DNA from 2 places in the Kocuria salina genome. Region 1 is predicted to be linked to the other one. Evidence: riboswitches for the same ligand, from Rfam matches in the RefSeq annotation. Region 1 holds a riboswitch; the other holds the start of a gene.
What was found. A riboswitch is a leader RNA that binds a small molecule or an ion and turns the genes downstream of it on or off. The one in region 1 is predicted to bind S-adenosylmethionine.

Region 1 (15,083 bases):
TCGTGGCCCACGCCCTTCGGATCAATGGCCGATGCCACCGAATTTCTCGGTGACAGTGCCTTGGCCCGGGCCTGGGTGGCGGATCTTCAACACACTGGCGACGGGTTTCGTCCTCGGTTCGACGCGGCGGTCATGCAAGCCGTCCTCGAGGCCGTGCACGTTCCGCGCTGGGAGGAGTGGAAGGCGGTGACGGCCCCGACCACGGTGGTCTTCGCCGCGGACTCGATGTTCACCCCCGCACGGAAGGACGCGCTCATCGCTGCCCGCCCAGGAACTTGGCGGATCGATCTGCCCCGTGGGACCCATGATGCTCATCTGGACGCCTCCGAAGAGTGGATCACCGTATTGCGCGAGGCCCTGAGGGGCATGTCCTGACCGGGACGCCAACGCGTCGGGGTCGTACTCAGCGTCCGTGCGTGGCCGAATACCGGGTCGCTCCGATGGTTGCCTCTACTGGTGGGTGGTTGCGGTGCCGGCCAGGCGTTCTACCGTGGCTGTCGCTCGGGTGAAGCGTTGGAGTTCATCGTCCGGGATCCGCCCACCGATGCCGACGAGCTCTGCGGATGCGACGAGTCGGAAGATCAGGGCGCGGACCATCATTTGAATCCACTGTTCTTTGGGGCGGCCAATGACGGCGGCGGGGACGTCGCCGGGGTAGTAGAGGAGACCGTCGGCGGCGACGATGGCCTCGGCGTAGGCTGTCGGGCGCCAGTAGGGGGAGAAGTCGATAATCACTGGGTCGTGGTTCTCGGCGAAGAGCGCGTTGCCGGTCAGATCCCCATGAATCAGCTGGGACGGCATCTCTACCGGGCGCCGTAGGCCGAGAAGCCCGTTGTAGACCGTGCGCGCTTCGGGGGCGACGTCGATGGTTTGCTCTGCCCAGGCGACACGGTCGGCCACCGCCCAGGGGTTCGAGCGGCGGGCGAGGAAATCGGGACGCGGCATTTGGGCCAGGGCTCTGTGGAACGCCCGGGCGGCGATGATCAGTGGCTCCCACCGGCCCTGTGGCCCTGTTGTTCCTTCAACCAGTCCGGTAGCCGTCCATCCGTGAGCGACATAGGCGCCGGTGCCGGCGCGCAACGGCGCTGGCACATCGAAGCCAGGCTCCTGGGCAAGACCGTCCATGAGCGCGGACGCCCACTGTGCCTCGATCGGGTCTTCCGTCGGTTTGAGCACCACTGCACCGACCCGAAAAGCTCGCCCCTGTCCGCCGGGCACAGGGTGGACTCTGTCGGTGAGCCCGAACGCTTCAAGCACTTCAGGAGGCGGAGACGGCGGGGGAGCGTGCATGTCGGCCATGTTATCCAGGACAGCGCAGTTCTGGCCCGTACCGGGAGTGCCCTGGCCGTGCGGGGTGGGCTCGGCGGAGAGTCTGGGGCTGCTGCCGGGTGGGTAGAGTGGGGGCCATGATGCTCAACCGTCTGGCGTGGTGGTGGCTGCGATAGCAGCCGGTTGACGCATGTTCACGGGTTGCACAGCAGCCCGTGCCACTTCGGCGGTCTTGTGTGCAGCTTCCGACCTTCGAGGAGTACGCACATGGAGTCATTCGCCGCCGCCGAGCAGCGCTCGGCCGAACTGACCCGGGCCATCGGCCGGACCCCGGAGGCATTCCGGGTCCTCACCGGGGAACGCCCGACTGGGGCCTTGCACCTGGGCCATTACTTCGGCAGCATCGTCGAACGCCTCCGTCTGCAACAGGCGGGGGTGGAGATCTTCTTGGTGTTGGCTGACTACCAGGTAATCACCGACCGTGACACCACCGCCCGCGTGCAGGAGAACGTGCACAGCGCGGTGCTGGACTACCTGGCCGCGGGCCTGGACCCGCAGCGGACGACGATCTTCGCCCACTCTGCCGTGCCGGCGCTGAACCAGCTGCTTCTGCCGTTCCTGAGCCTGGTCACCGAGGCCGAGCTGCACCGCAACCCCACCGTCAAGGCCGAAGCAGCCGCCTCCGGCCGGGCGCTGAGCGGGCTGCTGTTGACCTATCCGGTGCACCAGGCCGCGGACATCCTCTTCTGCAAGGGCAATTTGGTGCCGGTGGGCAAGGACAACCTGCCCCATGTGGAGATCACCCGCGTCATCGCCCGCCGCTTCAACGACCGCTACGGGCACGCCTTCCCCGTTCCCGAGGCCCTGCTCACCGCCACCCCGGAAGTGCCGGGGCTGGACGGGCGGAAGATGTCCAAGAGCTACGGCAACGCCATCGCCCTGTCGATGACCGCCGATGAGACCGCAGCGGTGATCCGCCGCACCGTCACGGACTCCGAGCGTCGGATCACCTTCGCCCCGGACACCCGCCCCGGGGTCTCAGCCCTCCTTTCAACGGCCGCCCTGTGCTTGGACACCACCCCGCAGGCGCTAGCCGAGCAGATCGGTGACGCCGGCAGCGGACGCCTCAAACAGGTGACCACCGAGGCGGTCAACGAGTTCCTCGCCGGCCACCGGCAACGGCGGCAACAGCTAGCCCAGGACCCCGAGGTCGCCCTACGGGTATTGAAGCGAGGGAACGACCGCGCCAACGAGATCGCCAACAACACGCTAGACGAGGTCAGGAAGGCCATGGGAACCGTCTACTAGAACGCCGACACGGAGTGATTGCCATAAACCAGGCTTGAAGCGCGATCAGATGAAATCTGATCGCGCTTCAGCTCCCTTCCGCTTTACATATGGCCCGGCTACCGGACGTTTCCCAGGGCCGCGACCCTGCGCTAAGGGTTCCTGCCAGGGCACCAGGTCTTCACCTTGGCATGAGCATTATATTTCTCATACGCTGAGGTGTGTGTGGCACACCTTCTTTCGTACCGGCGGAAACAGGCTCCGCGTCAGTCGCCCCGAACTGATCCTGATCGGCATCACCATGATCTGGGGGGCGACCTTCCTGATCATCCATGTGGCAATGGCCCACACCGGCCCGTTGTTCTTCGTTGGGGTCCGCTTCGTGGTGGCCGGGTTGATCGGGGCGGTGGTGTTCTGGCGCGTGCTGCGGGGCATCACCTGGCAGGAGATCGGCGCCGGTGCGGTGATCGGGACGTCGATCTTCTTCGGTTACGGCCTGCAGACGGTGGGGCTGCAGACGATCACGGCCAGCCAGTCGGCGTTCATCACTGCCTTGTACGTGCCGATGGTGCCTCTGCTGCAGTGGGTGTTGCTGCGCAAGGCCCCGGCGGTGATGACCCTGGTCGGGGTGGCGTTCGCCTTCGCGGGGTTGGTGTTGCTGGCTGGTCCGGACGCCGGGTTGGGTGGGCTGAGCCCCGGGGAGACGCTCACGTTGTTCAGTGCGGTGGCCTGCGCGGTGGAGATCGTGCTCATCAGTCGTTTCGCCGGCACGGTGGATGCCCGCCGGGTCACCGTGGTGCAGGTGCTGATGGCCGGGTTGCTGTCCTTCGCGATGATGCCCGTGACCGGCGAACGGGTTCCGGGGTTCTCCTGGGTGTGGCTGGTGGCCGGGGTCGGGCTCGGGGCGGCGAGCATCCTGATTCAGTGGGCGATGAACTGGGCGCAGCGCTCTGTGTCGGCCACCCGGGCCACCGTCATCTACGCCGGGGAACCGGTGTGGGGCGGGATTATCGGGCGTATCGCCGGGGATCGCCTGCCGGGCCTGGCGATCCTGGGGGCCGTGCTGATCGTCGTCGGTGTCCTGGTCAGCGAGCTGCGCCCCAAGGATCTGACGCTCCGACCGCGTCCCGCCCCTGAGTCCGATCAGGGCGCGGACCGGGAAGGCCTTGAGGTCAGGTGACGGACGTCGACGCTCGAGCAGCCCAAAGGTCCACTCGCTCGGTGCAGGCCGACTCAGTAGGAGGCGACTGGACCAGGGCCGCCGGCAACGGCCCGGCCTGGCCGAGCCGCCAGCGGAAGCGCCCCAGAGCGCAGCGTGCCGATGAAAGCGCGCAGTACCATCAGGGCGCACCAGGTGAGAACGCCGCATTGCCGGTGCCCACCATGTTGCTCACCGGAGGAGGAACGGATGGCCACCCGTGAGAAAGGTGAAGCCACCGCGGAGTTCGTCGCCACGGTCGGCCGACAGATCCGCCAGCAGCGCCAGCACCGGGGGTGGAGCGTCCAGGAGCTCTCCGACCGCGCCAGGGTGAGCCGGCGGATGCTGACCCAGATCGAGCTGGGCCAGGCGAATCCCAGCCTGGTGACCGTCGACCACATCGCCCACGCCCTGGGCACCGACTTCGTTTCCCTCGCCATGCCCCCCACCACCCCCGCGGAAGAAGCCAGCGGGGGGCGACTCGGGGCAGCGGTGCGCGTGTGGAGCTCGGACCGTGGCAGCGAGGCCGTGCTGCTCCTCGCCACCGAGAGCGTTCCCCGCACCGAACTATGGTCCTGGCGACTGGCCCCGGGGGACACCTACCACGCCCAGCCGGACACGGCCGGGACCGAAGAACTGCACCAGGTCCACGCCGGGGAACTCATCATCATCACCAGCGGGTCCGCCCTGGTCCTGCGCGCCGGAGAGGCCGGCCGCATCCGCAGCGACCAGCGCTACACCTACCGCAACGACAGCGACACCTGGACCGAATTCACCCGCGTCGTCACCGGAGCCTAGGCGCACCCCACCACGGACCCGGTGCCACAGGCTGCCCCCGCCGGGCGCCATTGGCTGGTGGGTTCCGAGAGAGCCGAAATATCCTGGGCCGGTCATCCAGGTCGACCCCAGCGGGCAGGAGCTACGGCTACAGCCCCTCCGATGCTTTCCGCGGACGGTTCAATCGTTGGGGCAGCCTTAGGCCTTCCCGTCGGGGCGGTACAGCAAATGGGCGCCCGGTGCTTTACATATGGCCCGGTTAGCGGCCGCTGTCCACGAGAACGACGCTGCAATCGGGGTACCTCCGGGGTCTGTTGGGCCTGGTCCGGGCTGGGGTCGGCGTCTTGCGGAGGCGCTGCTGTTCTGGCCAGTCCGAGTCGCTGAGGGAGCTCCTGAAGGTGCTGACATCATGGCGTCATGGACGATAACGCCACACAGACCTCGAAGACCGTGCGAATCGACGGACGCCGGCTCACCGGAGTGACCAACACGGCCGAGGGTGAGGTTGGTTCCACCACGATCTTCACCTATCACCAGGAGGGCGGCACGGTCTGGGCGGTCTACGCCGGAGGAGCGGTCCGCAAGGGGTTTCTGGTGGGCACGCGCGCCGACGACACTCTGGCGTTCCGCTATGCCCATCTCAATGTGTCGGGTGAGACCGCCAGCGGAAAGTGCCTGTCCACGATCGAAGTACTCGCTGATGGCCGAGTCCGGTTCCATGAGTCCTGGGCATGGGAGTCCCGAACGGGCACGGGCACCAGTGTCGTGGAGGAGATCGGGTAGTTCCGAGGGCACATGCTCGATCTGCGGAGGTTCAGCACTCCGCCAGTGGCACGGATGGGGTGGCCAGAGAACCAGCGCAGGTGTCTTCCGGGTCTGCGTCGCTGCGATGAGCGTTGGTCATATGCTGCGGGTTGCCACGGTCGAAGAGCGGGGCCGGGGCGAGCCCTCCTGCGGTGCCGGTGGACGAATCCGATGGCTCCGTGCACGGCTCCCGGGATCCGATTGACGCCGTTCACCACGCCGTTGATGATGCCCGCCCCCAGGCGGGCGTCATCTTCTCCGCGCACAATGCTCTCGATGACGCCCTGGTCTTCCGCCGGGACATCACTGAGCCCGCGATGAAGGCCGGGCGGCTGGCCGTCACAACCTGTCACAAACCCGGCCCGACGTCGGCCGAGCGCGACCGCCCGGCCCGAGTATGTCCCGACGTGTGGTTTTGTGACGGCCGCCCCCACCGTCCGTTGGACTACGGAGCCGTCCATCGAGTGGGATGAGCACACCACACCATCCAGAGCGGCCGAGAGATCTGGCTCGACGACGCCGCAGCAACCAGCCAGCCGATCCTGGGACACCGGGACCGGCGGGCACGGTGCTACCGCCAGGACCGATGGAGGATCGCATGAATCACCACGCCACCCAACAGGTCCACGCCGGCTACGAGCCCGAGGCCCCCTACCGGCCGGTGGCCGTGCCCATCCATCAAACGGCGGCCTACCGCTTCCCCGATCACGCCACGGCCGCCTCGATGTTCCGGCTGGAGACTCCCGGGTTCACCTACAGCCGCACGGGCAACCCCACGGTCGCCGTGTTCGAGAACCGACTGGCGGTCCTGGAGGGCGGGATCGGGGCCATCGGCACCGCCACGGGACAAGCCGCCGTCGCGCTGTCCCTGCTGACCCTGCTCCACGACGGCAAGCACGTGGTCGCCTCCAGCCAGCTCTACGGCGGGACGGTGGACCTGCTGACGGACACCTTCGCCGGCTTCGGCATCGAGGTCACTTTCGCCGACCCGGCCGACCCGCAAGCCTGGGGCGCGGCGATCCGGCCGGATACCCGCGCGTTCTTCCTGGAGTCCATCACCAACCCGCTGGCCACCGTGCCGGACCTGCCGGCGCTGGCGGAGATCGCCCACGCCTCCGGGGTCCCGGTCGTGGTGGACAGCACTTTGGCGACGCCGGTCCTGTACCGGCCACTGGAACATGGTGCCGACGTGGTGGTGCACTCCGCCACGAAGTTCATCGGCGGGCACGGGGCCGTCCTCGGCGGGGCGATCGTGGACGGCGGCACCTTCGACTACGGCGCAGCCCCGCAGCGGTGGCCCCAACTGACCCGGCCCAAGGCCCGCTACGGCGGACAGGCACTCATCGACCGCCACGGCCGCGGCGCCTACCTGGCGCTGGCGCGCAGCAAGTTCCTGCACGACCTCGGCCCCTCCCTCGCCCCGGCCAGCGCCGCCCAGTTCATCCAGGGCCTGGAAACCCTCGCCGTCCGCATCACCCGGCAGGAGGAGACCGCGCGAACGGTCGCCGAGCACCTGGCCCGGCACCCCACCGTCGGGCGCGTCCACCACCCGGCGATCCCCGGACATCCCAGCGCCGCCCTCGCCGCGAGGGACTTCCCGCACGGCACCGGCGCGGTGTTCTCCTTCGACCTGGCCGCCGGCCCCGATGCCATCGGCCCGTTCATCGACGCTCTGGAGCTGTTCCAGCTCGTGGCGAACATCGGGGACGTGCGCTCCCTGGTCAGCCACCCGGCGACCATGACGCACTGCCGGCTCACCCCCAACCAACGCCGGGTCGCGGGCATCGCTGAGACCACGATCCGGCTGTCCATCGGACTGGAGTGTCCCGAGGACCTGATCGCCGACCTCGACCGGGCGCTGGCCACCGTACCGGCCTCGGCCCTGACCGGGGAGGCGCGCTGAGATGACCTTCCTGAACGACACAGCACAGACGGACACTGCACCGACGGCCCCTCGGGGCTTCAACACGACAGCGGTGCACGCCGGCCAGGCACCGGACCCTCTGACCGGGGCGGTCGTGTCGCCGATCTACCAGACCAGCACCTTCGTGCAGAACGGCATCAGCGTGCTGCGCGGCGGCCACGAGTACAGCCGGGGGTCCAACCCGCCCCGGACCGGTCAGCGCCGCGTCACCGCTGGGGCCCGCGCGGCTCGGGGAACCGGCAGCCCGGAACCCTGGATCGACGTCGTCCGGGCAACGCCGGGGGTGCCAGGAGCATGACTGAGGCGACCTTCGGGAGGGCAGTGCACGAGCAGCGGGGAACGACGTTCGAGATGAGTGCGGATCTGGGAGGCAGGCCCCCGGGCAACAGTGAGGAATCGATGCATCAGACCACCACGCCGAACGACTTCACGTTCGATATCAGCACGACCCGCTTCGATGAGGACTACTGCCCGTCGACCAGTTCCCGAAGCACGACGAACTTCGCGAACCTGGCCCGCGGCGAGAACCGTCGGCAGAACCTCCGAAACACCCTGACAATGATCAACAATCGCTTCAACGACCTGGCCCACTGGGACAATCCCAGCCGGGATCGCTATGCCGTGGAGATCGAGATCGTCTCCGTGGACCTGCACTTCGCCGCCGACGGCGACGACGCGGTGTTCCCCCTGATCGAGGTCCTCGACGTGCAGGTCCTCGACACGCTGTCCAACGTGCACATCGACGGGATCGTGGGGAACAACTTCTCGTCCTACCTCCGGGACTATGACTTCAGCGTGGTGCTGCCGGAACACCACGCGAAGGCGCCCCGGTCCAGCATCCCCGATGACTTCGGCGAATTGCACGGGAAGCTCTTCACGCACTTCCTGGACTCCGATGCCTACCGGCAGCGGTTCCCCCAGCCGCCCGTGATCTGCATCAGCGTCTCGAGCACCAAGACGTACCGTCGGCTCGAGAACCACCATCCGATCCTCGGGGTCGAGTATCGGCAGGATGAATCCTCCTTGACGGATCGATACTTCGAGAAGATGGGACTGCGGGTCCGCTACTTCATGCCCCGCGGCGCGGTCGCACCCCTGGCGTTCTATTTCCGCGGTGATCTCCTCAACGACTATTCCAACCTGGCACTCATCGGTCTCATCAGCACGATGGAAGCGTTCCAGAAGATCTATCGCCCGGAGATCTACAACGCCAATGCGGCGGCGGGCCGGACCTACCGGCCGCGCCTGGAGAGTCGGGACCACTCGGTGACGCAGATCGCCTACGACCGCGAGGAGCGCAGTCAGCTGGCCCTCATGCAGGGGAAGTTCACGGAGGAGCACTTCGTGAAGCCACACCAGACCCTCCTGGAGCAGTGGGCCGCGGCCCACTGCGGACGAGAGACGGAATATCACCGATGAACACACTGTTGCCCACCACCATCGTCGGCAGCCTGCCCAAGCCCTCCTGGCTCGCGGAAGGTGAGACGCTGTGGTCCCCTTGGAAGCTGGAGGGCGAGGAACTGCGCGAGGGCAAGCGGGATGCGCTGAGCCTGGCCGTGGACGAGCAGCGCCAGGCGGGTATCGACATCGTCAGCGACGGCGAACAGACCCGCCAGCACTTTGTCACCACGTTCATCGAACATCTCAGCGGCGTCGACTTCGAACACCGGAAGACAGTGCGGATCCGTGACCGCTACGACGCGAGCGTCCCGACGGTCGTCGGCGCGGTGGGCCGTGAGCGCTCGGTTTTCCTCGACGACGCGAAGGCCCTCCGCGCGCGGACCAGCCGGCCCATCAAGTGGACGCTCCCCGGTCCCATGACCATGATCGACACCCTCTACGACAAGCACTACAGGAGTCGCGAAAAGCTCGCCTGGGAGTTCGCGAAGATCCTCAATCAGGAGGCCAAAGAGCTGGAGGCGGCGGGCGTCGACATCATCCAGTTCGACGAGCCTGCCTTCAACGTGTTCTTCGACGACCTCAAAGAGTGGGGCGTGACCGCGCTGGAGCGAGCGGCCGAGGGACTGCGCAGCACAACGGCCGTGCATATCTGCTACGGCTACGGCATCAAAGCCAATACCGAGTGGAAGGCGACGCTCGGGTCGGAGTGGCGCCAGTATGAGATGTCATTCCCGCTCCTCCAGCAGTCGACGATCGACATGGTCTCCCTGGAACGCCACAACTCCCGCGTCCCGGTCGAACTCATCGAGCTGCTCCGAGGCAAGAAGGTGATGGTCGGGGCCATCGACGTCGCCAGCGACGCGATCGAAACCCCGGAGGAAGTGGCCAGCACCCTCCGGCAGGTGCTCCGGTTCGTCGATGCGGACAAGCTGTATCCGAGCACCAACTGCGGCATGGCGCCACTGTCTCGACAGGTGGCGCGAGACAAAATGATTGCTCTCGCTGCGGGTGCGGAGATCATCAGAGCGGAGCTCTCCGGAGCGATCCCCCTCGAAGTGACAGCAAGCCGGAGCGTTCAAGACCCGGCGGCGAGCCCCGCCTGACGCTCGAGTGGATCGTCCCCGCTAGCGGCCTCGGGAACGGACAGGACCAAACTGCCGCCCCAACCCACTGTCCGACGTGCTGAAGTGCCAAGACGGGCCTGTCGTCATCACGGGCACCATCCTGACTTGCCCGGTGCGGTGGCCCACGACCCGGCCATCGGGGTACGTGCGGGTGTTGCCGCTCTTGAAATGGTTTCAATAGTCTCTCGAAGACGGTCGCCGGGCGCAGATGACAGTGATGGTCAGAGCGACGACAGCGGTGCCCTGCCCGGTGGGTCGGCAGCGGTGATCGCGCGGGTGTCTGCCAAGACACTGGGGCGGGTGGAAGCGGCCAGGGGCACACCTTGGAAGATATCCAGTCGGGGTAATGCACCACCGCTTTACATATGGCCCGGTTAGGGGCCGGCCACGGTAGAAACCTGTACTTTTATCCCCTTGCCGGCTCAGTCGCTTCGGCTACATTGGTGGGCTGCCATGCCGGTATCACCGCAGCCACCCCATTGCAAACAGCCATGTTGCACACAGTCCTGGCCAGGCTTCAGGTTCCCCACTGGCCTCGGCCAACCCGAGTCCGTGCGTCCCTGAAGGAAAGACGTGCAGGGCGTGGGGTATGTCTGCGCGTGCCAGTGCCTGGGCCAGAAGATAGGAGTGCTGCACCGGCACTGATGAGTCGTCGGCGGTGTGCCAGATAAAGAAGGGCGGAGCCGTTGCCGTCACCAAGCGGTCCAGGGACGTTGCGGCCCGTGCCTCGGGACTGGGCTCAGGGCCCAGAAGCTCTCGTTGGCTGCCCTTGTCGGTCTCGAGCTCCATGGACACCACCGGATAACAGAGCATCACCGCGTCGACTCGCTCCGGGGCGGATGGGGCAGCGCTCAGAGCGGCCTGACCGGCCAGGTGTCCGCCGGCGGACGAGCCCAGCAGGGCGACCCGTTCGGCACCATTTTCCCGGACCCGGCGGATCTCGGCCCGTACTGCTTCCAATGGTGCCGGGTGCATGGCGTGTACCGGGTAGCGGAACACACTCGTTGACAGTCCGAGTTCTCCGAGCCACCGGGCGATGGGCTCCGCCTCGTTGTCGGCGTGACCGGCGTACCCGCCTCCCGGGAGGACGATGACGTGCGTGGCGATGTCTGGCGCGGCAGAGAACGTGCCGTCCTGGGCTGAGGTGGTAGCCCGATCCGTTGAGGACTGCGAGGAGTTCATGACATCAGCCTTCCAGGTCTGAGGTCCGTGCCGGCCCTAGCTTCACCGAGGCGTGGAGCGTGGACTGCTGGATCCCGGTGGGTGCCGTCTGCGAAACGGTTCCTGATCTCTGCGCAGACAAGTTGGGACCCTCCCGTCCCAACTTGTGAAGGTGCAATCGAGTCATGGATGTTGACTGTCAACAGTTAGCCGCAGTAGCGTGATGCACGGCACACCATCTTTGATGGCTTAGAGCAAGGATCCGCACCACATGTTCTCCTCCCGATTGGGCTGTTCGTCCATCAGCTTCCGGCACCAACCGCTGCCCACCGCACTGGGTGCCATTGATGCCCTGGGCTTTGCGGAGATCGATCTGGGTGCTCTGCCCGGGGTCTGCGATCACGTCCCTTACGTGCTCGACGCGGTCGCCGTCGAACAGGTTGCCGCCGATGTGCAGAACTCGGGGCTGCGCGTGCGCTCGGTCAACGGGGACGTCGGCGATCTCAACGCGGGGCTGGACGAGCGCCGGCGTGCGGACCGCGCCGAGCACCTGGAAATGCTCCTGGAGCTCACGGCCGCTGTCGGCGCCGAAGCCCTCGTCCTGCCCTGTGGTGCGCTGGACCACGAGCCGGTCCGCTCCCTCGAAGAGGACATCCGCACGGTGGCCGGGGAGCTGGCCTGCGCGTCCCGGCGGGCCGCGGCGGCCGGCGTCGAGCTGTGGTGCGAGTCGTTGCACTTCTTCCGGCTGTGCTGGAACGAGGACCGCGCCCGTCGGCTGGCGGACGAGCTCGAGGGCACCGGCGTGGGTATGGTCATGGACTTCAGCCACATCGTCGCTTCCGGCGGGGATCCGGTGCGCTTCGTGGAGACCTTCGCCGAGCGGATCACCCACGTGCACCTGCGCGACGCCACCGCGGGCAACATCCACCTGAGCATCGGCAACGGCGAAGCCGACTTCGCCGCCGGACTGAAGGCCCTGGAACGTATCGGCTACACCGGGCACTTCTCGCTCGAGCTCGAGACCCGCGACGTCACCCACGAGCAGCGCCCGGCGGCCACCCGCTTGGCCGCCGAGTACATCTCCTCCCTGTTGTAAGACCCGTCCTCACCTATCCCTAGGAGCACCATGTCGACCACCCAGCGCACCGCCGTCATCACCGGAGCCACCTCCGAGAAGGGAATCGGAGTCACCACCGCCCGTCGTTTCGCCCGTGAAGGATGGGCGGTGGTGATCCTCGACCTCGACGGCGAGAAGTCGGCCCGGGTCGCCCAGGACATCGGGCAGGAGTGCGGTGTGCCGGCCTTCGGCCACGCGGTCGATGTCGCCGACGAGGCCTCGGTGGCCGCCGCCCGTGACGCGGTGGCCGCCGAGGTCGCCGCCGGCACCCTGCCGCCTGTGGGGGCGGTGGTGAACATCGCCGGGATCACCTCCCCGGTGCCGTTCCTGGAGACCACTCTGGAGCTGTGGCACAAGGTCATGGACGTCAATGCCACCGGCACTTACCTGGTCACCAAGGCGTTCCTGCCGGAGATGATCGAGGCAGGCTGGGGCAGGGTCGTGAACATGTCCTCCGTGTCCGCCCAGCGCGGCGGCGGAGTCTTCGGGAAGGTCCCCTACTCCGCGGCCAAGGCCGCCATCCTCGGCTTCACCAAGGCGCTGGCCCGTGAACTGGGCACGACCGGCGTCACGGTCAACGCCGTGACTCCCGGGGCGGTGGACACCAACATCCGTGTCGGCAGCACCGACGAGCAGGAGGCCGCCATCGCGGCCGGCATCCCGGTGGGGCGCACGGCCACCACCGAGGAGATCGCCGCGTCCATCACCTTCCTCGCCTCCGAGGACTCCTCCTACCTCACCGGGGTGACCCTGGACATCAACGGCGGAAGCCACATGCACTGACACGGTTCATTCGCTTCGTGTCCGCCGCCTCCCCGCACCCGCGGGGAGGCGGCGGCGCCACATCTCAGGAGACACCATGCACCGTTCTGCCCGTTCTCTTTCCTCCGTTCCCTCCCGTGCCTCGGCGTCGGTGGGGGTGCGGGTCCGCGACCTGGCCGATCTGCGGGCCGGTGACGTCGTCGAGATCCGTCGCTGGGACACGGTGCACCACCGCGGGGTGGTCGACGTGGCCTGCCCTCGGCTGGGCGTGCTGTGGATCGTGGACGGTCCCTTGCGCGATCGGACGCTGGTGCATGCCGCCGAGTGCTCCATCTGGAGGGTGCGGCAACGGGCGTGCGCCTCGTGAGGCCTCGGGCTTCGGCTCGACGACGGTGCGACGGCGAACAGCAGTGAGGGGCGGACGGAGATTCTCCGTCCGCCCCTCACTGCTGTGTCTCGGTGTTCGGTGCTGTGCTCAGTCCACGCGCTCGGTGTGACGGGGGTGGAGCAGCGTCCTGACCTTCTCGGCGATCTTGGTCGTGGAGACCCCGTAGCGGTCGTTGAGGGTGGGCAGGGCGCCGGCGTCGAGGAACTCGTCGGGCAGCCCGATGGGGGTGATCTGCCGCAGGACGCCGTCGCGGACGGCGGTGTGGGCGACCGCGTCGAAGAGGCCTCCGATGACGGTGTGGTTCTCGCAGGTGAGCACCAGCCGGTCCTTGGCGAGCTCGGCCAGGATGGTGGCCTCGTCGAGGGGCTTGAGGGTGGGCACGTGCAGCACGGCGACGTCCACCTTGTCGGCCTCCAGGGCCTTGGCGGCTTCCAGGGCGCGTTCGGTCATCAGGCCGGTGGAGATCAGCAGGACCTCGGCCCCGTCGCGGATCAGCTTGGCCTTGCCGAGCTCGAAGGTGTAGTCGTACTCGTCGAGCACCCGCGGGACCTTCCCGCGCAGGATCCGCATGTAGGTGGGTCCGTCGTGGGCGGCCAGCTGGGCGACGGCCTGCTCGATGTCCACCGCATCGCAGGGGTCCACGATCGTGAGGTTGGGCATTCCCCGCAGGATCGCCACGTCCTCGGTGGCCTGGTGGGAGGGCCCGTAGCCGGTGGTGAGCCCGGGCAGGGCGCAGACCATGTTCACGTTGAGGTTCGCCTCGGCGATGTCCAGGCACAGGAAGTCGTAGGCCCGGCGCGTCGCGAACACGGAGTAGGTGGAGGCGAAGGGCACGAAGCCCTCCATCGCCAGCCCGGCGGCGGCCCCGAGCAGGGCCTGCTCGGCCATGCCGACCTGGTAGAACCGGTCGGGCATCGCGTCGCGCAGGATGTGCAGGTCGGTGTACTTGGCCAGATCGGCCGACAGGCCCACGACCCGGTCGTCGCGTTCGGCGAGCTCCACCAGGGCGTGGCCCAGGGGAGCGGCGGTGGTCCGCTGCCCTTCCCGGGCCAGGGAGGCGCTCATCGCGTCCGAGGTCAGCCGCTTCTTCTGGGTGGCGGTGTTCGGGGTGGTGTTCATGCCTGGGACGACTCCTTCAGTCGGTCGTGGGCCTTCTGCCACTCGTCGGCGGCGACGGTCATGAAGTGCAGCTTCTCGCGGTTCTCCAGGAAGTCCACGCCCTTGCCGAGCTTGGTGTTGGCGATCAGGCACCGCGGCTGGTTCGCCTCGATGGTCCGCAGTTCTTCCAGGGCGGTCAGGACGGCGGCGACGTCGTTGCCGTCGACCCGGCGGGTGATCCAGCCGAAGGCCTCGAACTTGCCCTCGATCGGCTCCATGCCGAGCATGTCCTGGCTCTTGCCGTCGGCCTGCTGGTCGTTGAAGTCCACGATCGCGATCAAGTTGTCGAGCTCGTGGTGGGCGGCCACGGCGGCGGCCTCCCAGGTGGAGCCCTCGTTGAGCTCTCCGTCGGAGAGGATGTTGTAGACGAACGCCGGGTTGTTCTTGCGCTTGAGCCCCAGGGCCACGCCGTTGGCGACCACCAGGCCGTGGCCCAGGGACCCCCCGGAGATCTCCACCCCCGGCGTGTAGGACGCCATCGCCGACATCGGCAGCCGGGAGTCGTCGGTCGCGTAGGTCTCCAGCTCCTCCAGCGGCAGGAACTTCGCCTCGGCCAGGGCGGCGTACAGGGCGATGGCGTAGTGGCCGATCGAGAGCAGGCACCGGTCCCGGCCCTCCCACTCCGGGTCCTCCGGGCGCAGGTTCAGCTGGTCGGCGTAGAGCACCGCCAGGACGTCGGCGATGTCCAGGGCCTGGCCGATGTAGCCCTGCCC
Region 2 (15,083 bases), on a different contig from region 1:
CCACCCGCCGGTCGGCGGCCAGCGTCACCACGACCACCCGGTCGGGCACCGGCCACCCCGCGGCGGCGGCGGCCGTGCGCACCGCGTCCTCCACCACGTGGCCGCGGACGAGCATGTCCGCGAGCGCGTCCAGCAGACGGTCCCGCTCCCCGGCACGCTCGGACTGCTCCATGGCATAGCCCTCGGCGCTGGCCGCGGAGAGCTCCTCGATGTAGGCGAACACGGACTCCGCGAGGCCGATCAGCACGGACGCCTCGAACCCCGCGTCCATGGCCACGCGGGAGAGCGAGCGCAGCGTGGTGCGCGCCCCGGAGCGGTAGGCCGCGAAGAGGGCGTCCATCGGCCGGCCCTCGCGCACCTCGCCGCGGCCGAGCCCCTCGTAGACCCGCCGGTCGTCCCCCATCAGCGCCGGCTGCTGGGTGCCGGGCAGCTGCAGGAACCGGGTCAGGGCCACCTCGACCCCGCGCCGGATGCTGTCGCCGAACAGGCCCTCCAGCGGCCGGGCGTAGACCGGGACGTCGAGCCGCACGGCGTCCAGCAGCTCCTCCGTCACCGCGGGCAGGTGCGGGACCAGGAGGGGGGTCAGCGCCGGCGGCAGGGAGGTCCACGGCAGCTCCCGGTCCGCCCGCCGCCCCGGCTGCGCGTGCTCCGTCGTGTGGTCCACCCGCTCCACGATCCCCCGCTTTCATTCCGACACCACAATTTCTCTGCTGAAAGAGTACGCGACGGGACGAGAACTGCCGTCGGATTTGGGGCACAGTTATTACGTGCCCCAACTGCGACTGTTCACCCGCCTGGCCTCGGCCTTCACCACGCCCCGCTCCCCCGAGGACTTCCTGCGGCTCATCGACCCCCTGGCCAGCGCCCGCCAGCTGCGCGGCCTGGTGACCGCCGTGGTGCCCGAGACCGCGGACTCGGTGACGATCCGCTTCCGCCCCGGCCGCGGCTGGAACGCGCACGAGGCCGGCCAGTGGGCCCGCATCGGCGTGGAGATCGACGGCGTGCGGCACTGGCGCTCCTACTCCCTCAGCACGGGCGCCGGCCAGGACCCGGCGATCACGGTGACGGCGATGGGCAAGGTCTCCACCGCCCTCGTCCGGGGGACCCGACCCGGTGACGTGCTGTTCCTCGCCCCGCCCGAGGGCGACTTCGTCCTCCCCGAGAGCCCGCGCCCGCTGCTGATGCTCACCGCCGGCAGCGGCCTGACGCCGGTCATGTCCATGATCCGCACCCTCGTGCCCCGCCGCCCGGACGCCGACCTGGTGCTCGTGCACTCCTCGCGCTCCCCGGAGGAGTCCCTGTTCCGCGAGGAGCTGCTGGAGCTCACCGACCAGTTCCCCGGCTTCCGCCTGGTCCAGTGGTTCACCGGCGAGCGCGGCCGCCGCCTCGACCTCGCGGCCACCGCCGACCTCGACGCCGCGTGCCCCGACTGGCGCGACCGCGCCGCCTACGCGTGCGGCCCCGCCGACTTCCTCGACGCCGCCGAGGCGCTCTGGCAGCGGGAGGAGGGCGAGCTGCGGGTCGAGCGCTTCGCCGCCGTGGTCGCCCCCGGCTCCGGCGGGGAGGGCGGGCGCGTGACCTTCGAGAAGTCCGACAAGGAGGTCGAGGCCGACAGCGCCACGACCCTCCTGGCCGCCGGCGAGGACGCCGGTCTGATGATGCGCAGCGGCTGCCGCATGGGCATCTGCCACGCGTGCGTGACCCCGCTGCTCTCCGGGCAGGTCCGTGACACCCGCACCGGCGAGGTCCACGGCGAGCCCGGCCACCTCGTCCAGACCTGCGTGTCCACGGCCGCCGGTCCCGTCAGCCTCGACGCCTGACCCCGAAGCTTCCAGCACTCGTTCCCCGACCCCGTTCCGAAAGGACCGACACCATGACGATCGTCACCCCCTTCCTGCTCGACTCGGGCCGCCCCACCGAGTCGGCCAAGCCCTCCGCCGCCGCGCACCTCTCCGACGAGCAGGTCGAGGAGCTGGGCCGCGAGCTCGACGCCCTCCGGGAGTCCGTGATCGCCACCCGCGGGGCGAAGGACGCGGCCTACATCCGCCGCGTCATCGCCACGCAGCGCTCCCTCGAGCTGGCCGGGCGCGCCACGCTGCTGTTCGCCAAGCACAAGCCCGCCTGGTTCGCCGGCACCGGCATGCTGACCGTCGCCAAGATCCTGGAGAACATGGAGATCGGGCACAACGTGCTGCACGGGCAGTGGGACTGGATGCGCGATCCCGACATCCACTCCACCACCTGGGAGTGGGACTTCGTGACCCCGTCCCGGGCGTGGCAGCACACCCACAACGACCTGCACCACACCTGGACCAACGTGGTCGGCAAGGACCGGGACGTCGGGTACACCATCCTGCGCATGGACGAGGACCAGGAGTGGAAGCCCTGGAACCTCGGCAACCCGGTGTACAACGCGCTGCTCGCCCCGGTCTTCGAGTGGGGGATCGCCATCTACGACCTCGAGCTCGACGAGTACCGCGAGGGCCGCAAGCCGAAGTCGGAGCTCCGGCGCAGCCTGAAGGCCCTCGGGGCGAAGTTCCTGAAGCAGGCCGCGAAGGACTACGTGGCCACCCCCGCCGCCGCGGCCCTGGCCGGCTCCGGGAAGCAGGCCCTGACCGCGACCCTGACCGCCAACGCCGTCCGCAATGTCTGGGCGCACGCCGTGATCTTCTGCGGCCACTTCCCCGCCGGGGCGGACACGTTCACCGAGGAGCAGATCGAGGGCGAGACCCGCGGCGACTGGTACGTGCGGCAGATGATCGGCTCGGCCAACATCTCCGGGTCGAGGCTGATGCACCTCATGACCGGCAACCTGTCCTTCCAGATCGAGCACCACCTGTTCCCGGACCTGCCCTCGAACCGCTACGCCGAGGTCGCCGTCAAGGTGCGCGAGATCTGCGAGCGCTACGAGCTGCCCTACACCACCGGGCCCCTGCCGAAGCAGGTCGCCTCCGCGTGGGCGAAGGTGTTCCGCCTGGCCCTGCCCTGATCCGTCCCCGCACGACGACGGGCCGAACGGCCGCGATGCTCCGGCACGCGGCCGTTCCGCGTGCCGGGACCGGGCCGGGCTCCTGTCGGGCGGCGTTGGTAGGCTCGCGGGACCCGCACGAAAGGCAGGCCATGAGCTCTCCCCAGCGCGTCCTCATCACCGGTGCCACCGGTTACATCGGAGGGCGCCTGGCGCCCAGGATGCTGGAGGCCGGGCACACCGTGCGCGTCGCCGTCCGGTCCCCCGGCAAGCTGCGCGCCGTGCCGTGGCGGGACCGGGTGGAGGTCGCCGAGACGGACCTCAACGACCTCGACGGGATGACCGCCGCGTGCCAGGACGTGCACACCCTCTACTACCTGGTGCACTCCATGGGCGGTTCCCGGGAGTTCGAGGAGGAGGAGGCCGAGATGGCCCGGACCGTGGCCCGGGCCGCGGAGCGGGCCGGGGTGCGGCGCATCGTCTACCTCTCGGGGCTGCACCCCCAGGGCGTGGAGCTGTCCCAGCACATGCGCTCCCGGGTCCGGGTGGGCGAGATCCTGCTCGCGAGCTCGGTCCCGGCGGTGGTCTTCCAGGCCGGCGTGGTCATCGGCTCCGGCTCGGCGTCCTTCGAGATGATCCGCCACCTCGGCGACACCCTCCCGATCATGCCGGCGCCGTCCTGGGTGACCAACAGCATCGAGCCCATCGCCGTCCGTGACGTGCTGTACTACCTGATCCACGCCATGGACCTGCCGGAGGGCCTCAACCGCACCTTCGACATCGGCTCCCGCGACGTCATGACCTACGCGGACGCCATGCGCCGCTACGCCCGGGTGGCCGGGCTGCGCCGGCGGGTGGTCTTCCACTTCCCCCTCCCCGCGCCCCGGCTGTCCGGGTTCTGGGTGGGCATGGTCACCCCGATCCCCCTGGGCCTGGCCGTGCCGCTCGTGCAGTCGCTGCAGCACGACGCCGTGTCGGGCGAGCACGACATCGACGACCACATCCCGCCGCCCCCCGAGGGGCTGGCCGGCTACCGCCGCGCCGTGGCGCTCGCGCTGAAGAAGATCGAGGACAACTCCGTGGAGACCACGTGGGACGTCCACTACAGCTCCTCCGAGGCGGCCGCGGACCCGCTGCCCTCGGACCCGGACTGGGCGGGGCGCACCGTGTTCGTGGACGAGCGCAGCCGCACGGGACCGGCGCGGCCCGAGCAGGTGTGGCGGGTCGTCGAGTCCATCGGCGGGCGCAACGGCTGGTACTCGCTGCCCCTGGCGTGGCAGGTGCGCGGCGTCATGGACAAGCTCGTGGGCGGGGCCGGCCTGAACCGCGGCCGCCGCGACGCCACGGACCTGCAGGTGGGCGAGTACGTGGACTGGTGGCGCGTCGAGGCCATGGAGGAGGGGCACAAGCTGCTCCTGCACGCCGAGATGCGCGCCCCCGGCCGGGCGTGGCTCGAGCTGTCCGTGGAGCCCGAGGGCGAGGGCAGCCGGTACAGGCAGCGGGCCATCTTCTTCCCCCGGGGCCTGCCGGGCCGGCTCTACTGGTGGGGCGTGTGGCCCTTCCACGGCTTCATCTTCCCGTCCATGGCCCGCAACATCCTCGCCACCGCCGCCGCGCTGGACGACCCCGCCCCCGGCGCCCCGGGACAGTCGGACCAGGCAGACCAGGCCGACGGGGCCGCGGCGCGGATCAGTCCTGCCGGGGAGACACCGGCCCGCGGCTGAGCCCCTCGGGGCCCGCCACGGGCCGGGGACCGGGGCGGCCCCACTCGCTCCAGGAGCCGTCGTAGACCGCGACGTCCTCGCGGCCGGCGAGGTGGGCGCCGAGCGCCAGGACGCACGCCGTGAGGCCCGAGCCGCAGCTGGTGACGATCCGCCGCCCCTCGGGCGCGGCCGCCGCGATCCGCTCCCGCAGCTGCGGCAGCGGCAGCAGCCGCCCCTGTCCGTCCTGCAGGTCGGTGTAGGGCAGGCTGACCGCCCCCGGCATGTGCCCGGGGCGCAGACCCGGCCGCGGCTCGGGCTCGGTGCCCGCGAACCGGCCGGCGGAGCGGGCGTCCAGGACGGTGGCGTCCGGGTCGGCCAGGGCGCGGGCGACGTCCTCCGCCCCGACGAAGCCGCCCGGACTGGGCACGAGCTCCACGTCGCCGGGCTCGGCCGGCGGCGCGGCGTGCGCCCCCGTGGGCCGGCCCTCCGCGGCCCACGCCGGGAGGCCGCCGTCGAGGACGGCGACCCGGTCGAAGCCCGCGGTCCGGAGCAGCCACCAGACGCGGGCGGACGCGAAGACGCCCTTGGCGTCGTAGGCCACCACCGTGCTCGTGCGCGAGATGCCGAGCGCCCGGGCCGCCGCGCTCAGCTGCTCCGCCGGGGGCGCCGTGTGCGGCAGGTCCGAGGACGGGTCCGAGAAGGCCCCGTCCAGGTCCAGGAGCACCGCCCCGGGGAGGGCCTCGTCGGTCCGGTTGAGCGTGGAGCTCGCGTCCACGAGCACCAGCCGGGGGTCCTGGAGGTGCTCGGCCAGCCAGTGGGTGCTCACCACGGGCCCGGGGAGCTCGAGCGATGCGCTGATGTCGTCGTTCCGGGTGCCGGTGCTCATGCGTCCAAGGCTAGTTCCGCCGGGGCAGTACTGTCCCGGCAGCCGCACGGGGCGGGGCCGCGGGCGGGGCCCCGGTAGCCTGGGCAGGTGGCCGAATCGCTCCGACAACGTGTCCTCGGCGGCGTCCGCGGCCTGGCGCCCGGTTACTTCGCCCTCGTCATGGCCAGCGGCATCCTCTCGGTGGGCCTGCAGATGCAGGGCTTCGCCGCGCTGTCCACGGCCCTGCTCGCGGTGTGCGCGGGCAGCTGGGCGGCGCTGTGCCTGCTCACCGTCTGGCGGTTCGCCGTCTTCCGGCGAGAGTTCGTCGTGGAGTTCCTCGACCCTCGCCGCGCGTTCGGCTTCTTCACCTTCGTGGCCGGCACGAACGTGCTGGCGTCCCGGCTCGCGACGACGGGCTGGCACGGGGCCACGGCCGCGCTCCTAGGACTCGCCGGGGCGGTGTGGCTGGGCCTCGGCTACGTGGTCCCGTGGAGCGCGGTGCTCTCCCGGCGCACCCGCCCCGTGGTCAGCACCGCCAACGGGACCTGGTTCATCTGGGTGGTGGCCAGCCAGTCCGTGGCCGTGGCCGCCGCGGCCCTGGACCCGGTGGTGGGCAGCGACGCCTGGCGGCACGTGCTCTCCGTCGTCGCGGTCGCCTGCTGGTCCGTGGGGCTGTTCCTCTACGCCGCGGCGGGCGTGCTCGTGACGCTGCGCATGATGCTCTATCCGCTGCGGCCGGTCGACCTGACCCCGCCGTACTGGGTGGCGATGGGCGCGTGCGCCATCACCGTGCTGGCGGCCTCCCGGATCGTGGAGATGTCCGACACCCCGATGGTCGCTGTGGTCCGCGGGCTCGTGGCGGGTCTGGGCCTGGTCTTCTGGGCGTTCGCCACCTGGTTGATCCCGGCCCTGGTGGCGGCCGGGTGGTGGCGCCACCGCCTGCACCGGGTGCCGCTGCGCTACGAGTCCTCGCTGTGGAGTGTGGTCTTCCCGCTGGGGATGTACGCCGTGGCCAGCATCTATCTGGGCCGCGCGGACGACCTGCCGATCGTGGGTCTGGTCGGGGCCGTCTGGCTGTGGGTGGCCCTGAGCGCCTGGGCGATGGTGTTCACTGCCATGCTCGTGCACCTGGTCCGCCGGCTGCTCCTCGGCCGGGAGGATCCGGCTCCGGCCTGGCCGGAGCCGGACGCGGCCGTCAGGCCGGACCCAGGGGGCGGACCGGGCGCCGCCCGCTGACCCGGCGGAACCGGCGCCGCCGGCGCCGCCGGCGGCGCCGGCGGCGCAGCCGACCGGGCGGAAAGGACCGGTCAGGCGGTGAGCGCGCGCTCGAGGTCCTCCAACTGGTCCTCGACGTCCTCGATGCCCACCGAGAGCCGCACCAGGTCCACGGGCACGGCCAGCGCAGTGCCCTTCACGGAGGCGTGCGTCATCTCCGAGGGGTAGCAGATCAGGGACTCCACCCCGCCCAGGCTCACCGACAGCGAGTACAGCCGGGTGCCCTCCGCCACCGCCCGGGCCGCGGCCTCCCCGCCGGTCAGCCGGAAGGAGACCATGCCGCCGAACCCGCGCATCTGCGCGGCGGCGAGCGCGTGGCCGGGGTGCCCGGGCAGCCCGGGGTAGAGCACCTGCGCGACCTCGGGGCGCTCCAGGAGCCACTCGGCGATCCGCTGCGCGTTGTCCTGGTGGCGCTCCATCCGCAGGCTCAGGGTCTTGAGCCCGCGGGCGGCCAGGTAGCTGTCCTGGGGGCCCGCCACGGCGCCGGCGGCGAACTGCTGGAAGCCGACCGCCTCGGCGAGCGGGGCCCCGCGCCACTGGGCCGCGCCCACGACCACGGCGCCGCCGAGCACGTCCGAGTGCCCCCCGATGTACTTCGTGGTGGAGTGCACCACGGCGTGCGCGCCGAGCTCGAGGGGGGTCTGCAGGTACGGGGACGCGAAGGTGTTGTCGACGACGAGCAGCGCCCCGGCGTCCCGGGCCAGCTGCGCCCACGCCGCCACGTCGGCGATGCCGAGCAGCGGGTTGGACGGCGTCTCGAGCCACAGCACCTTCGTGGCGCCGGGGCGCACGGCCGCCCGGACGGCGTCGAGGTCCGTGATCTCCACGGGCGTGTGCCCGATGTCCCACGGGGCGAGGACCCGGGTGATCAGCCGGTTGGTGCCGCCGTAGCCGTCGGCGCCGAGCACGATGTGGTCGCCCGGGCGCAGCACGGCGCGCAGCAGGGCGTCCTCTGCCGCGATCCCCGAGGCGAACGCGAACCCCCGCTCGCCGCGCTCCAGGGCCGCGAGCTGCTCCTCGAAGCCGCTGCGGGTGGGGTTGGAGCCGCGGCTGTACTCGTGCCCGGCGCGCAGCACGTTGATCCCGTCCTGGGCGAACGTGGAGGTCTGGTAGATCGGCGGGATGACCGCCCCGGTCAGCGGGTCGGGCTCCTGGCCGGCGTGGACGGCGGTGGTCGTGAAGCCCCGGTGGCGGGTGCGGGTCTCGGTGGGGGACGTCATGGCGGGGCTCACTTCCGGGTGGTCTGGACGGCGGTGACGACGGTGTCGAGGGCCTGGCCGAGGTCGGCCACGAGGTCCTGGGGGGACTCGAGGCCGATCGAGAGCCGGATCGTGGTCTCGGCGATCCCGCCGGCCCGGCGCTGCTCGGGGGTCAGGCGGCAGTGCGTCATGGCCGCCGGGTGGGCCACGAGGCTGCGGGTGTCCCCGATGTTGGCGACCAGCTTGAACAGCCGGAGCGCGTCGATGAACGGGCCCACGGCGCCGTCCGGGGCGGCGAGGTCGAAGGAGAACACGGAGCCGGTCCCGCGCGGGAAGTCCCGGGCCGCGATCCCGGCGCCGGGGTCCCCGGGCACGCCGGGGTGGTGGACGCGGGCGACGGCGGGGTGCCCGGCCAGGAACTCGGCCACCGCCAGCGCCGAGGCCGTGTGGCGGGCCACGCGCAGGTCGAGGGTCTCGGTGCCCTGCAGGATCTGGCTGGCGTTGAACGGGGAGAGCGTGGTGCCGAGGTCGTGCACGTACTTCGCCCGGACCAGGTGCAGGTAGGGGCTGGCGGCGGCGCACTTGTCGACGAGGCTGAGCCCGCCCCAGCGGGCGCGGGCCTGGGTGAACTGCGGCCACTTGTCCGGCCGGGCGGACCAGTCGAAGGTCCCGCCGTCCACGACCGCCCCGGCGAGCGCGTTGCCGTGCCCGCCCAGGAACTTGGTGGCCGAGTGCACCACGATGTCCGCGCCCTTCTCCAGCGGCCGGTACAGGGCCGGGGACGCGAGGGTGTTGTCGACGACGACGGGCACCCCGGCGGTCCGGGCGACGTCGGCGATCCCGGGCAGGTCCGGGAGGGTGGCCAGCGGGTTGCCGATGGACTCGAGCAGGAACGCGCGGGTGTCGGGGCGCACGGCCGCGGCCCACGCCCCCGGGGCGGTGGGGTCCACGAAGGAGACCTCGATGCCGTAGTCCGCGAAGGAGTCGGTGAGCAGGTCCACCGTGCCCCCGTAGAGCTTCTCGGAGGCCACGAGGTGCTTCCCGGCGCCCTGGCCGAGCAGGGCCAGCAGCGCTACGGCCACGGCGGACTGGCCCGAGCCGGTCGCCACGGCGCCCGCGCCGCCCTCGAGGTCGCTGATCCGCTGCTCGAGCACGGCCACCGTGGGGTTGCCGGTGCGCGTGTAGGTGAAGCCTGCCCGGGTCTGGGCGAACATCTGCCGGGCCGCCTCGTAGTCCGGGAACTCGAAGGCCGCGGTCTGGTAGATCGGCACCGTCAGGGTGCGCTGGGTGACCTGGTCGTGGGTGCCGGCGTGGATCTGCCGGGTCGCGAGGTCGTGGTCGGTCACGGGGATGGACATGGCGCTGCTCCTGTGCCTTGCTCTTACCCGCACCGGTCATCCGCGCGGGCCCGGTGGGCACGCCGCGGAAGATGCAGGCCGCTTCCTCATCCGAACCACCCAATGAGCATGGGGTTGGTGCGTGACCAAGTCGGAGCTTGGCGGTCACGTCTCGTGAAGCTGGAACAACACTATGCGCAGAGGTAGTGGGTGTCCCTCCGCGTCGGAAGATGACGACCGTGACGGTTCGTGACGCCGGCCGTGCGCGCCGGGCCCGGCGCGGGGCCGGCGCGTCAGGCCCGGGTGTCGATGTCCTCGAAGATCAGGAACGTCTGGGTGTCCACCACGCCGGGCAGCTGCTGGACGTGCTCGAAGATCACCTGCCGCAGGTGCACGGTGTCCACGGCCCGCACGAGGAGCATGACGTCGAAGTTCCCGCCCACCAGGGCGATGTGGTGCACGGCGGGGATCGCCTGGAGCTGGGCGCACAGCTCCCGCCAGGTGTTCTGCTGGAGCTTGAGCGTCACGTACGCGGAGGCCTGCAGGCCCGCCCGGACCGGGTCGATCACGGTGCTGAAGCGCAGGATCACCCCCTCGTCCCGGAGTCGGTTGATCCGGGCGTAGGCGTGGGCGCGGGAGACGTGCACGGCCGCGGCGATCGCCGTCACGGACTGCCTCGCGTCCCGGGACAGCTCCGCGAGGATCTTCCGGTCGGTCTCGTCCAGCGGCACGGGGGTCGAGGGCACGGCGGGCTCCTTCGGGGCGGGTAGGGCGCGGGGCCCGGAACGTGACGGACGAATGCGTGTGCTCCACGCCACACTAGAACATTTCGTCCACGCGCGGTGCACTGTCCGTCTCAGACTTCTGCATTTTCCCCGCTCTGTGGATACGAACCATGCCCGGTTCCCATACTGGGGAGACAGAGCCGCACCACCTTCCTGCCCTCCCCGGACCGCGGCCGCACCGGGGACCGACCGAGGGGACACCATGAGCCAGACCGTCGAGACCCCCGAGGACCCGATCCTCCGGGCCTCCCAGAGCTTCGGCATCACACCGGAGCAGTACATGCTCCCGGCCCGCGGCGAGATCCGCATGGTCGACCCGAGCGGGCGGCTGCTCGCCCCCGAGGAGCAGGGCACCGGCCCCGGCCACGAGTACCCGCTGCCGGCCCCGGACGTCCTGCTGGGCGCCTACGAGAAGCTGGTGGTCGGGCGGCGGGTCAACGACCAGAACTCCGCGCTGGTCCGCCAGGGCCGGATGGCCGTCTACCCGTCCAGCCACGGCCAGGAGGCCTGCCAGGTGGCGGCCGCCCTGTGCCTCGAGGAGGGCGACTGGCTGTTCCCCACCTACCGGGACACCGTGGCGGTCATGACCAAGGGCGTGGACCCGATGCAGGTCATGGCGATCTTCCGCGGCGAGTGGCACAGCGGCTACGACCCGTACGAGCACCACGTGGGCATCCAGTCGACCCCGCTCACCACCCAGCTGCTGCACGCGGTGGGCGTGGCCCACGCCGCCAAGCTGCGCGGCGAGGACACCGTGGTCCTGGCGATGTGCGGGGACGGCGCCACCAGCGAGGGCGACTTCCACGAGGCCCTGAACTTCGCGGCCGTGTTCAAGCTGCCGGTCGTGTTCTTCGTGCAGAACAACGGCTACGCGATCTCCGTGCCCCTGTCCCAGCAGTCCGCGGCCCCGAGCCTCGCCCACAAGGCGGTCGGCTACGGCATGGCCGGCGAGCGCGTGGACGGCAACGACCTCGTGGCGCTGCTCGCCACCCTGCGGCGCGCCGTGGACCTGGCCCGCTCCGAGTCCGAGCCCCTCCTCGTGGAGGCGCACACCTACCGCATGCAGGCGCACACCAACGCTGACGACGCCACCCGCTACCGGGACGACGCCGAGGTGCAGGAGTGGATCGCCAAGGACCCGGTGACCCGGATGCGCGCCTACCTCGGCGCCGAGGGCGTGCTCGACGACGCGGCGGAGCAGCGCATCGCCGCCGCCGCCGAGGACGTCGCCACGGCCCTGCGCGACGGCATGAACGCCGACGTGGAGATCGACCCGCTCGAGCTGTTCCGCCACGTCTACACCGAGCAGACCCCGCAGCTCGCCGAGCAGGAGCAGTTCCTGGCCGCCGAGCTCGCCCGAGAGGAGACCGGACAGTGAGCACCCTGCACGCCCCCGCCCCGGCCGGCGAGGCCCCGGCGGTCAAGCCCGCCACCTTCGCCCAGGCGCTCAACACCGCCCTGGCCGACGCGCTGGCCGCCGACCCCGCCGTCGTCGTCTTCGGCGAGGACGTCGGCACCCTCGGCGGCGTCTTCCGCATCACCGACGGGCTGACGAAGCGCTTCGGCCGCACCCGGTGCTTCGACACCCCGCTGGCCGAGTCCGGGATCGCCGGCATGGCCGTGGGCATGGCGATGAACCGGATGCGCCCCGTCATCGAGATGCAGTTCGACGCCTTCGCCTACCCTGCCTTCGAGCAGGTCGCCTCGCACATCGCGAAGATGCACAACCGCACCCGCGGCGCCGTGCGCCTGCCGATCGTCATCCGGATCCCCTACGCCGGCGGCATCGGCGGCGTGGAGCACCACTGCGACTCCTCCGAGGCCTACTACGCCCACACCCCCGGGCTGAAGGTGTTCACCCCCGCCACGGTCGAGGACGCCTACCTCATGCTGCGCGAGGCGATCGACTCGGACGACCCCGTCGTGTTCTTCGAGCCCAAGAAGCTCTACTGGTCCAAGGCCCCCGTGGACCTGGCCGAACTGAGGGACCGCTACGAGAACGGGGCGCCCGAGCGCCGGGAGGGCCGCGCCGTCGTCGCCCGCGCCGGCGAGGACGCCACGCTGCTGGCCTACGGGCCGTCCGTGCCGACCGCCGTGGCGGCCGCCGCGGCCGCCGCCGCCGAGGGTCGCTCGCTCGAGGTCGTGGACCTGCGCAGCATCGTCCCGTTCGACGACGAGACGGTCGCCGCGTCGGTGCGGAAGACCGGGCGCGTGGTGGTCGTGGCCGAGGCGCCGGGCTTCGCGTCCGTGGCCGCCGAGATCGTGGCCCGCGTCCAGGAGCGCTGCTTCCACTCCCTGGCCGCGCCCGTGCGCCGCGTGACCGGGTTCGACATCCCGTACCCGGCGCCCAAGCTCGAGGAGCACTACCTGCCGAGCGTCGACCGCATCCTCGACGCCGTGGACGACCTGCAGTGGGAGGACTGACCATGACCGTGAAGACGTTCACCCTGCCGGATCTCGGCGAGGGACTGACCGAGGCCGAGCTCGTGAGCTGGCTCGTCCAGGTGGGCGACACCGTCGCCGTGGACCAGCCGATCGCCGAGGTGGAGACCGCCAAGTCCGCCGTGGAGGTGCCCTGCCCCTTCGCCGGGACCGTGCACCAGCTGCACGGCGCCTCGGGGCAGACCCTCGACGTCGGCGCGCCGCTGATCTCCGTCGACACCGCGGACCGGGCCGGGACGCCCGCCCCGCAGGGCGGCGGCCCGAAGGGCGGGCAGTCCTACCGGGAGGAGGAGCGCGCCGGGGCGGACCCCGCGGCGGCCGCCGAGGCCTCCGCGGTCGCCGCGGCCTCCGACGACGACGCCGGATCGGGCAGCGTGCTCATCGGCTACGGCACGCCCGCCGGCGGCACGGCCGGACGCCGGCGCCGGCCGAAGCGGGCCGGTGCCACCGGCCCGGCCGCCTCCGCCGCCCGGCCGGTCCCCGAGCCCGCCCGCGCGCGGGCCGCGGAGCAGGCCGCGGCCCGGGCGTCGCAGGCCGCGGGTGCCGCCCACGACGCGATGGCCTCGGCCCCGCGCCTGGCGCCCACGGTCGTCTCGCCGATCGTGCGCAAGCTCGCCAAGGACCGTGGGGTCGACATCTCCACCGTGCGCGGCTCGGGCCCCGGCGGGCTCATCCTGCGCCGGGACGTGGTGACCGCGGCGGCCGCCCCCGCCGCACCGGCCGCGCGGGAGAGCACGGCCCCGACGTCGTCGGCCCCCGCCCCGGTGCCGTCCACCACCGCGGCGCCGTCCGCCGTGGACGCCCGCACGGGGCTCGGGGTCGCGGAGCGGGTCCCGGTCTCCGGGATCCGCAAGGTCATCGGGCAGGCCATGACCCGTTCCCGCGCCGAGATCCCCGAGGCCACCGTCTGGGTGGACGTGGACGCCACGAGGCTGGTGGAGCTGCGCGCCGAGCTCAAGGCCCAGGACCCCGCGACCGCCCCGGGGCTCATGGCGCTGATCGCGCGGTTCGTGCTCGCCGGCCTGGCCCGCCACCCCGAGCTCGCCACGCGGATCGAGACCCTCGAGGACGGCAGCCAGGAGATCGTGCGCTTCGACGGCGTGAACCTCGGCTTCGCGGCGCAGACCGACCGCGGGCTCGTGGTGCCGAACATCCGCGGCGCGCACACCCTGAGCGCCCGCGGGCTCGACGCCGAGCTCCGGCGGCTCACCGAGCTCGCCCGCTCCGGCAAGGCCGGGCCCGCCGAGCTGTCCGGCTCCACGTTCACGCTCAACAACTACGGGGTGTTCGGCACGGACGGGGCCGCGGCGATCATCAACCACCCGGAGGTCGCGATCCTCGGGATCGGCCGGATCATCGACCGCCCGTGGGTGGTCGACGGGCAGCTGGCCGTCCGCAAGGTCACCCAGCTCTCCCTCGCGTTCGACCACCGGGTGTGCGACGGCGGGGCCGCCGGCGGCTTCCTGCGCATGGTGGCCGACGCGGTGGAGAACCCGGTGTCGGTGCTCGCAGACCTGTAGCGGCCCGCAGTCCCACCGCCGCCCGCGAGGGGTCGCGTCCGGCGCACCCCCATGGCGAGGGGTTGCGTTCGGCTGGTATCGCGGTCACTTGTCGACAGAACGCGACCCCTCGGCAGCGGCGGAGGCGGAACGCGACCCCTCGGCAGCGGCGGAGGCGGAACGCGACTCCTCGGTGCGGGGGCCGGTAGTTCAGCGCCGGTCGGCCGGGGTGTCCCGGCGGGAGGCGGCGGGGTGGTGGCGGGCGCCGAGCAGGTGCGGGCCCAGGTCGGCGACCGTCTCGGCGCCCATCAGCTGCATGCTGATCCGCACCTCCTCGGCCAGCAGCCCGATCGCCCGCTCCACGCCCTGCTGCCCGCCGGCCATCAGCCCGTAGAGGTAGGCCCGGCCGATGAGCACGAAGTCCGCTCCGGCGCACAGGGCGGTGATCACGTCGGCGCCGCTCATCACCCCGGAGTCGAGGATCAGCTCGACTCCCTCCCCCACCTCGTCCCGCACCTCGGGCAGCGCGTGCAGCGAGGCGGGGGCGCGGTCCAGCTGGCGGCCGCCGTGGTTGGAGACCACCAGCCCGTCGGCCCCCGCGGCCAGGGACTGCCGGGCGTCGTCCCGGGTCAGCACCCCCTTCACGAAGAGCTTCCCCGGCCACACGGAGCGGATCCACTCGAGGTCCGCGTAGGACAGGGTCGGGTCGAACATCGAGTTCGTGATGGTGGGCAGGTCGGCGCTCGTGCTGGAGAGGGACGCGAACTTCAGGGAGTCCGTGGTGAGGAAGTTGAACCACCACTCGGGCCGGTAGGAGGCGTCGGCCACCGTCCGCAGCGTCAGCCTCGGCGGGATGACCATGCCGTTGCGCACGTCCCGCAGCCGCTGGCCCGCCACCGGGGTGTCCACGGTGACGAGCAGGGTGCCGTAGCCGTGGGCCGCGGCGCGCTCCAGCAGGTCCCGGGACCGGGCCCGGTCCTTCCACAGGTACAGCTGGAACCAGCGGGTGG

Region 2: it holds a riboswitch for S-adenosylmethionine, as region 1 does, so the genes downstream of both, E7Z53_RS00155 (O-acetylhomoserine aminocarboxypropyltransferase/cysteine synthase family protein) here and E7Z53_RS16545 (O-acetylhomoserine aminocarboxypropyltransferase/cysteine synthase family protein) in region 1, are expected to answer to the same signal.

The regions. Positions count from the first base shown of each region.
Region 1 covers NZ_SSSF01000009.1:125,991-141,073, reverse strand. Annotated here, with positions in the region: gene E7Z53_RS16575 (alpha/beta fold hydrolase) at 1-375, shown strand, start outside; gene E7Z53_RS16570 (phosphotransferase) at 451-1,299, opposite strand; gene trpS (tryptophan--tRNA ligase) at 1,537-2,577, shown strand; gene E7Z53_RS16560 (DMT family transporter) at 2,780-3,736, shown strand; gene E7Z53_RS16555 (helix-turn-helix domain-containing protein) at 3,965-4,552, shown strand; gene E7Z53_RS16550 (hypothetical protein) at 4,949-5,314, shown strand; SAM riboswitch class I at 5,816-5,928, shown strand; gene E7Z53_RS16545 (O-acetylhomoserine aminocarboxypropyltransferase/cysteine synthase family protein) at 5,934-7,238, shown strand; partial or broken gene E7Z53_RS16540 (PLP-dependent transferase) at 7,240-7,455, shown strand; gene E7Z53_RS16535 (DUF1852 domain-containing protein) at 7,659-8,678, shown strand; gene E7Z53_RS16530 (methionine synthase) at 8,675-9,763, shown strand; gene E7Z53_RS16525 (alpha/beta hydrolase) at 10,247-10,966, opposite strand; gene E7Z53_RS16520 (sugar phosphate isomerase/epimerase family protein) at 11,217-12,041, shown strand; gene E7Z53_RS16515 (SDR family NAD(P)-dependent oxidoreductase) at 12,072-12,845, shown strand; gene E7Z53_RS16510 (hypothetical protein) at 12,922-13,191, shown strand; gene E7Z53_RS16505 (transketolase family protein) at 13,300-14,331, opposite strand; gene E7Z53_RS16500 (transketolase) at 14,328-15,083, opposite strand, start outside.
Region 2 covers NZ_SSSF01000001.1:18,911-33,993, forward strand. Annotated here, with positions in the region: gene E7Z53_RS00120 (PucR family transcriptional regulator) at 1-664, opposite strand, end outside; gene E7Z53_RS00125 (ferredoxin reductase) at 768-1,820, shown strand; gene E7Z53_RS00130 (fatty acid desaturase family protein) at 1,874-2,989, shown strand; gene E7Z53_RS00135 (SDR family oxidoreductase) at 3,121-4,692, shown strand; gene E7Z53_RS00140 (sulfurtransferase) at 4,658-5,557, opposite strand; gene E7Z53_RS00145 (tellurite resistance/C4-dicarboxylate transporter family protein) at 5,645-6,772, shown strand; gene E7Z53_RS00150 (cystathionine gamma-synthase) at 6,844-8,031, opposite strand; gene E7Z53_RS00155 (O-acetylhomoserine aminocarboxypropyltransferase/cysteine synthase family protein) at 8,040-9,368, opposite strand; SAM riboswitch class IV at 9,406-9,527, opposite strand; gene E7Z53_RS19925 (Lrp/AsnC family transcriptional regulator) at 9,641-10,093, opposite strand; gene E7Z53_RS00165 (thiamine pyrophosphate-dependent enzyme) at 10,335-11,510, shown strand; gene E7Z53_RS00170 (alpha-ketoacid dehydrogenase subunit beta) at 11,507-12,556, shown strand; gene E7Z53_RS00175 (dihydrolipoamide acetyltransferase family protein) at 12,559-14,094, shown strand; gene E7Z53_RS00180 (alpha-hydroxy acid oxidase) at 14,284-15,083, opposite strand, start outside.